Linked DNA regions of Breoghania sp. L-A4. The protein of the gene in region 1 binds, or shares a complex with, the protein of each later gene. Links are inferred from orthologs where the notes say so. Each region holds a gene or a part of one and is shown in the gene's direction. Other genes may lie near its edges.

Evidence for each region. The genes of interacting proteins can lie anywhere in the genome.
Region 2: the proteins of trxB (region 1) and trxA are in contact, whole or in part, in a crystal structure (PDB 1F6M), measured with the Escherichia coli proteins. The link is inferred for Breoghania sp. L-A4 from one-to-one orthologs.

The regions. Positions count from the first base shown.
Region 1 is NZ_CP031841.1:4,623,035-4,627,141, forward strand. What follows is about bases 482-3,474. They hold trxB (thioredoxin-disulfide reductase), read left to right. Parts: upstream 482-1,491; coding sequence 1,492-2,457; downstream 2,458-3,474. Other genes in these bases: D1F64_RS21135 (mitochondrial fission ELM1 family protein), read left to right, coding at 487-1,434; D1F64_RS21145 (LysR family transcriptional regulator), read left to right, coding at 2,531-3,427. Also shown: D1F64_RS21130 (Lrp/AsnC family transcriptional regulator), read right to left, coding at 1-330; protein-methionine-sulfoxide reductase catalytic subunit MsrP, read right to left, coding at 3,812-4,107.
Region 2 is NZ_CP031841.1:434,912-438,819, reverse strand. Bases 361-3,154 are described here. They hold trxA (thioredoxin TrxA), read left to right. Parts: upstream 361-1,494; coding sequence 1,495-1,815; downstream 1,816-3,154. Other genes in these bases: D1F64_RS02085 (trimeric intracellular cation channel family protein), read left to right, coding at 2,800-3,154; grpE (nucleotide exchange factor GrpE), read left to right, coding at 2,092-2,727; D1F64_RS24185 (PD-(D/E)XK nuclease family protein), read left to right, coding at 789-1,310. Also shown: more of D1F64_RS02085, read left to right, coding at 3,155-3,405; D1F64_RS02080 (hypothetical protein), read right to left, coding at 3,442-3,908. UniProt on the Escherichia coli protein: Participates in various redox reactions through the reversible oxidation of its active center dithiol to a disulfide and catalyzes dithiol-disulfide exchange reactions.

The DNA.
Region 1 (4,107 bases):
GAGCAGGAAATCCACCTCGCCCGACAACATGTGCGCCTCGCGCACCAGCGGCCAGGTCTCGACGGTTTCCTGGAAGGCCAGCAGATCGCTCTCCGCCTGGCTGTGCAGGCCGACCATGGCAAACGCCGTCAGGTCGTAGCCGAGCTGCTTCTCGTCAACCAGCGTGCGGTAGCCGTGAATGATCCCGGCTTCCTCGAGCGCGCGCACCCGGCGCAGGCACGGCGGCGCGGAAATGCCGACGCGCCGCGCCAGCTCCACGTTGGTGATGCGCCCGTTGTCCTGAAGTTCCTTCAGGATCTTCCAGTCGATAGCATCAAGACGCGCCTTCACGCTGGTCTCCTCGTATTCGCAGGTGCACAATTCATCAGAGGCTTCGTTATGATTCTTTGCGTGAATTTGCAAGACTATAACAATTCCACGCATGATTCGAAAAGATCACGAAAGGCGCGCGGCTTGACGAGACTCGCCACCCCCCGGAGCGTTTGGGTGCTGAGCGACGGAAAACCCGGCGACGAGGCGCAATGCATCGGCGTCGCCGAGGCGCTCGCCGTGCCCTACACGATCCGGCGCGTGGCACCGCGCCCTCTGTTCGCGCTGCTGATGCCCTGGGGCCCCATAGACCCCCGCGACGCGCCATCGCGCGTTGGTAGCCCGCTTGCCCCACCCTGGCCCGACGTCGCCATCGCCTCGGGCCGCCGCGCCGTACCCTACCTGCGCGCCCTGCGCCGCGCCTCCCGGGGCGCCTGCTTCACGGTATTTCTGAAAGACCCGCGCACAGGCGCCGGCGCCGCAGACTTCATCTGGGTTCCCGAGCATGATGCTTTGCGCGGTCCCAACGTCCTGGCGACACCGACACCGCCGCACCGCTTCTCCGCCCAGATACTGGAAGAGTGCCGCGCGGCGACGCCGGCGGACATTGCGGCCCTGCCCGCGCCGCGCGTCGCGGTTCTGGTCGGCGGCGACAGCCGGCACCACACCTTCACACCCCGGGACATCGAAAGTCTCTCCGCCAAGCTGCAAAGCCTTGCCGCGTCGGGCGCCCACCTGATGATCACCACATCGCGGCGCACGCCCGAGTCACTCGCCCGCGTCCTGCGCGAGATCGCCGCCTCCGGCGACCACGTGCTGTGGGATGGAACCGGCGGCAATCCGCTTGCCGATTTTCTCGCTCACGCGGATGCCGTGGTGGTGACGGCGGATTCGACCAACATGGTCGGCGAGGCCGCGGTCACCGGAAAACCCGTGCTGGTGTTCGAGCCAAGCGGCGGCCATGCGAAAATTCGGCATTTTCTCAAAAAAATGTCAGAGTTGGGGATCACACGCCCCTTTGCCGGACGCCTTGAAACCTATAGGTACGAGCCACTAGATTCCACCTGCACGATCGCAGCCGCGATCCTCGAGCGTTATCGCCGCAAGGCGGATGCGCACGCGTAACCGTTACAGACCCCGTTGGCCGCATGCGCGGGCAGCGACAAGCCCGGGCAAGACGCCATGACCACGTATCACAGCAAGCTTCTCATCATCGGATCGGGCCCCGCGGGCTACACCGCGGCAATCTATGGCGCGCGCGCCATGCTGGAACCGACGCTGGTGTGCGGCATCCAGCCGGGCGGGCAGCTGACGATCACCACCGATGTGGAAAACTATCCCGGCTTCGCCGATCCCATTCAGGGTCCGTGGCTGATGGAGCAGATGCAAAAGCAGGCCGAGAACGTCGGCACGAAGATCATCTACGACACCATCGTGGAGGCCGACGTGACCGCCAAGCCGGTCCGGCTCATCGGCGACAGCGGCGACGTCTACACCGCCGATGCGCTGGTGATCGCCACGGGCGCCCAGGCCAAGTGGCTCGGCATCGATACCGAAGAAAAGTTCAAGGGCCTCGGTGTCTCAGCGTGCGCCACCTGCGACGGGTTCTTTTACCGCGGCAAGAAGGTCATCGTGATCGGCGGCGGCAACACGGCCGTCGAGGAAGCGCTCTATCTCGCCAATCTGGCGGAGAGCGTCACACTGGTGCACCGCCGCGGCGAGTTGCGGTCCGAGAAGATCCTGCAGAACCGTCTATTCGCCAATCCGAAGATCAACGTGATCTGGGACAGCGCGCTTGAGGAAGTGCTCGGCGGCGGCCAGCCGATGGGCGTCACCGGCGCGCGGCTGAAGAACGTCAAGACCGGCGCCACCACCGACGTGGACGCCGAGGGCATCTTTATCGCCATCGGCCACGCGCCGGCGGTCGAACTGTTCAAGGACCAGGTCAAGCTGAAGCCGTCGGGCTACATCTGGACCGAGGGCGATTCCACGCGCACCTCGATCCCGGGCGTCTTCGCCGCCGGTGATGTGACCGATGAAGTCTATCGCCAGGCCGTCACGGCCGCCGGCATGGGCTGCATGGCGGCTTTGGAAGCGGAAAAATACGTGACGGCGCTGGAAACCGTCTCCGAGGAAGCAGCCGAGTAACCGGCTCTCATATTGCTGCCGCGCGTGCCGGCCATCTCCTTGCGCTGGCGCGCCGACCAACCGGGGACCGGTGATGGATTGGGATAAACTGCGCATCTTTCATGCGGCCGCCCAGGCCGGCAGCTTCACGCATGCCGGCGATACGCTGCACATGAGCCAGTCCGCCGTCAGCCGGCAGGTCTCCGCGCTCGAACAGGAGATCGGCGTCTCGCTGTTCTACCGGCACGCCAGAGGCCTGCTGCTGACCGAACAGGGCGAATTGCTCTACCGCACGGCGCAGGACGTGCTGCGCAAGCTCGAAGCCGTGCAGGCCCGGCTGACGGACAGCAAGGAAAAGCCCTCCGGCCTGCTGCGGGTCACCACGACCGTCGGTCTGGGCTCCACCTGGCTGACGTCACGGCTGAACGAATTTGTCGAGCTGTATCCGGATGTCGAGTTGCAGATCATCCTCAACGACGACGAGCTGGACCTCACCATGCGCGAGGCCGATGTCGCCATTCGCCTGCGCCAGCCGGTGCAGCCCGACCTGATCCAGCGCAAGCTGTTCACGGTGCACTTTCATCTCTATGCCTCGCCCGCCTACCTGCAGCGCTTCGGCAGCCCCGCGACCGTCGACGATCTCGACAGCCACAACCACCGCATCGTCATGTTCGGCGAGCCCGCCCCCGCCTATCTGCGCGAAATGAACTGGCTGGAAACCGCCGGCATGCCGGAAGGACAGCGGCGGCGAACCGCGCTGCGCGTCAACAATGTGGTCGCGATCAAACGCGCCATTCAACGCGGCATTGGCATCGGCATCCTGCCGGACTATCTGATCGAGGCCGATTCTGGCCTGGTGCAGCTGATTCCCGAGGCCCAGGCGCCCAGTTTCGACACCTACTTCGTCTACCCGGCGGAACTGCGCAACACCGCGCGCATCACCGCGTTCCGGGACTTTTTGCTGTCGAACGCCGAGCGCTGGACCTTCTGACGCTGCGGTTTCAGCAGCTCCCTTCACATATGCGAAAATCGCATACCAGCATTGCGTCCGAACTGCTTGTCTGGCGGGCACCGTTTGCGCATATAAGCGCCAGCTGATCGTCAAATCGTTTGCAATCTCCTCCCGGCAAACGACGAGGCAACCAGCTGTTCCCTCTGGAAGGTATTGCACCGCAAGCAATTGCGGTCAGAACTGCCGGGCTCCTCTGGAGTCCGGCTTCTTTTTTGTCCAATCCCACTATTTGATGAAAAATTAAGCGCGCCCAGATTTTAATCTGCGCCTTGGCAATCTGACGGCCTGACAGAATGTCGCAGCCATGCGATTGCGGCATGCCGATTGCCACGCCACACCCGGGCGGCGATCATCCGGCCGCGGTCACATGAAGAGCTTTTCGCCGTCGAGTCCCGCGTACATTCCGGCAACTTGCTCGCCATAGCCGTTGAACAGTTGCGTCGGCACAGTCTCATTCGTCCCCAGAATGCGTTCGCTTGCCTGGCTCCAGCGCGGATGCGGCACATCCGGATTCACGTTGGCCCAGAAACCGTATTCGCTCGGGCCGATCTTCTCCCAGAAGCTCTGCGGGCGCACATCGGTGAAGGTGAAGCGGACAATCGACTTGATGGACTTGAAGCCGTATTTCCACGGCAGGGCCAGGCGGAGCGGCGCGCCGA
Region 2 (3,908 bases), 4.2 Mb from region 1 along the record:
GAGTTCTTCGCCCGCGTGCTCGGCCCCGACGGCGGGCGGCGGCGGATGCGCGAACGGCTGGGGCTGGAAGTCGACGACGTGCTGGACGAATTCCTGTCGCTGACGCTGGCCTACGAGAGCACCGGCGTTCCGGGACTGGAAGGCTTCCTCGCCTGGCTGACCGCCGCGCCCACCCAGGTGAAGCGCGAGATGGACGCGGCGGCGGGCGCGGTGCGCATCATGACGGTGCACGGCGCCAAGGGGCTGGAGGCGCCGGTGGTGTTTCTCGTCGATACCGGCGCCAAACCCGTGCACTCAAGCCACGACCCTGCGGTGTTGCCCCGCGCGCTGGACGACAATCCGCTCTCCGCCCCCGCGCTCGTCTGGCTGCCGGTCAAGGCGGAGCGCACCCAGTGGCATCACGACGCGCTTCAGGCGGTTCACGCCCGGGCGGGCGAGGAATACCGCCGGCTTCTGTATGTGGCGATGACCCGGGCGCGCGACCGGCTGGTGGTCTGCGGCTGGCGGCCGGCGCGCGGCGCGTCCGACGACTGCTGGCACGCGCTGGTGGAGCGCGGCCTCCGACCGGGCGCCCGCGAGATCCGCGACGCGGAGGGCGAACTCCGCGCCCTGCACTGGCAGCGGCCCGGGGCCTCGATGCATGCCGCCGCGGCCTCCGGGAGCGAGGCCCGCACGGCCGCGCCCGACACCGTTCTGCCGGATTGGGCGCGCGCCGCCGTGCCCGCGGTCGAGGCCCCCGCAGGCTCGCGCCCTCGCGCGCGCGCGATTTGCTGGCGGATGCGGACGGGATGGAGGAGCCGGAACCGCGCCACGCGCTGGATGCGGCGCTGCAGCCCGACCAGTGGGGCCTGGTGCGCGGGCGGCTGGTGCACCGGCTGCTGCAGACCCTGCCCGATGTCGCTGTGGACGAACGCCGGGCCGCGGCGGCGCGTTATCTCGACGCGGCGCTGGACGGCGCCTTCGCGGAGCGGCGCGAGCAGTTGGTCTCCGAGGTTTTCGGGGTTCTCGACGATCCGCGGTTCGGGGCGCTGTTCTCGAACCGCGCGCGCGCCGAGGTGCCCATCGTGGGCTCCCTGCAAGGTGCGCATGGGACGACCTTCGCGGTGTCGGGCCAGATCGACCGGCTCGTCGTGAGCGAGGAGGCCGTGCTCATCGTCGACTACAAGACGAATGCGCGCCCGCCGCAGGCGCTGGACGCCGTGCCAGCCGAGTATATCGCCCAGCTCGCTGTCTACCGGCGGCTGTTGCGCGACCTTTATCCCGACAAGCCGGTGCGCGCGGTGCTATTGTGGACGGCGACCCATGCCTGATGGAGGTTCCCGCCGCGCGGCTGGAATCCCTTGCCTCCGCAATCGCCGGTGACGAGGATACAGTTGCTTGACGGTGGGCAGTTGCGTTCCTACGTTCTGCATCAACTGATGGCGCGGACTCCCGGCGCCGGTTCAGAGACACTGATATTCCGGGCATCAACCCGAAACCGTTGAGAGGTTCAACATGACGACCGTTACAGTCAGCGACGCGTCTTTCGATGCCGATGTGCTGAAGTCCTCCGAGCCCGTCGTGGTCGATTTCTGGGCCGAATGGTGCGGCCCGTGCAAGATGATCGCCCCCGCGCTGGAAGAGATTTCCAACGAGATGGAAGGCAAGGTGAAGGTCGTCAAGCTCAACATCGACGAGAATCAGGCGACCGCCATCAAGTTCGGCGTGCGCTCGATTCCGACACTGATTCTGTTCAAGGACGGCCAGCCGGCGGCAACACAGGTGGGCGCGGCCCCGAAGGGCAAGCTGCTCGATTGGGTCAACGCCTCGATCTGACGATCACCGGCCTTCGACGTTCAGACCCTGGCCGCACGCGGCCGGGGTCTTGTCGTTTTTTCGGATCTCCCTTGCGACCAGTTGGCGTTCGACATGCCGCGCAGGGGTGTCCCGGTCTTGATTTTCGGACCAAAAAGCCTCAAATGCGCGTCGTGGCAGGCGCGCCCGCGGTGTTGCCGTTGCGTGCAGGGCTCTGGACGACGGGTCCATGCACAAGCAGGCGCGGCGCAGGCGCCGCAGACGATTTTCGATCAATCTGACGTTCACGGGATCACGATGACGGACGAGACCGACAAGATGGAAGCCGGATACGAGCCGGACACTGAACAGGCCGAGACGCCTTCAGCGGACGACTCCGGCGCAGGCGGGATCAGTGTCGAGGAAGCGGTGGAAGCGCTCGTGCGCGAAAACGCCGACCTCAAGGATCAGACCCTGCGCACGCTGGCGGAAATGGAAAACCTGCGCCGGCGTACCGAGCGCGAGGTCCGCGACGCCAAGCAATACGCGGTGGCGAGCTTCGCCCGCGACATGCTGACGGTGAGCGACAATCTGTCCCGCGCGCTGGAGGCGCTGCCGGCCGAGACCCGCGAATCCGCCGACGAAGGGCTGAAGGCGCTGATCGACGGCATCGGCATGACCGAGCGCGAGATGCTCAACCAGCTCGAGAAGCATGGCGTGCGGCCTATCAATCCGGAAGGCGAGAAATTCGACCCGAACTTCCATCAGGCGATGTTCGAAGTGCCCAACGCCGACGTGCCCAATGGCACCGTGGTGCAGGTTGTACAGACCGGCTACGTGATCGGCGAGCGGGTGCTGCGCCCGGCCATGGTCGGCGTCGCCAAGGGCGCGCCGAAGCCGGCACCCCGTCCGGTCTCCGGTGATCCCGGACAGACAGTCGACAAGACCGCCTGAGCATCGCGCTCACGGGCATGATATGACAGGGCGCCGGCGCAATCCGGCGCCTTTTTTATGCGGGGGTGGAGCATGCTGCAGATTCTGGATTTTGTCGGCGTTGCCGTCTTCGCGATTTCCGGCGGCATCGCGGCCTCGCGGCTGAAGCTCGACATCCTCGCCTTCATCCTGTTCGCGACATTCACCGGCATCGGCGGCGGCACGTTGCGCGACCTGCTGCTGGGCGCCCCGGTGTTCTGGGTTGCCGACCAGACCTACCTGATCGTCTGCCTCGGAATTGGTGTGGCCACCTGGTATCTCGCTCATCTGGGCGAGGCCTGGGGCAAGCCGTTGCGCTGGGCCGACGCGGTGGGGCTGGCGTGTTACAGCGTGATGGGCGCCGCGAAGACCATGGCGCTGACCGGCCAGCCGGTCGTGGCGGTGTTCATGGGGGTGGCGACGGCGAGTTTCGGCGGTGTCATTCGCGACACGATCGCCGGACAGCCAAGCGCCATCATCAAGTCCGAGCTCTATCTGACCGCCGCGTTCGTCGGCGCGTCGTGCTTCGTCGGACTCGTGGCGGCCGAAGCCCCGCCATGGTCGGCGGCGGTCGTTGGAGCGCTGGCGGCCTTTGTCCTGCGCGGCGGCTCGATCCAGTGGGGCTGGTCGCTGCCGGGCTATCGCGCGCCCGGCAGTTGACCCCATTCAGCCAAGACGCGCCCGCGCGCGGTCTGGCTATTGGCGGGTCTCAGGAGTGGTTGAACCACCCTGCACGCCCTTGAGCGCATTGCCGAAGATCGCCGCCGCACCCGCCAAGCCGCTGTCGCTGCCCCCGCTAACGACGGTGTTGGGCACCAGCTTGCCGACAAGAGCCACCAGTTCGGGCTTGCGTTCCAGCGACGCGAGCAGCTTTTCGAGCGCCTGCAGCAGCGCGACCCGGTCCTTGCCGAGGACTTCGGCCTGGGCCAGCTGACCGCGGGCGAGCTCTTCCAGGAACTGGCGCTCGGCACGGCCAAGCGCCGCGCGCTCCGCCTCACGCTGACCGGCGACCTTCACAGCAATCTGCGCTTCCACGAGACGCGGCTGTTCGTTCGCGGTGGCGCGCGCCTGCTCGGTCTCGATACGCTTGTTCTGCGCCTGGGTTTCGCGTTCATAGGCATTGGAAAGCTGATCGGCGAGTTGCACGCGCAGCCGCGATACCA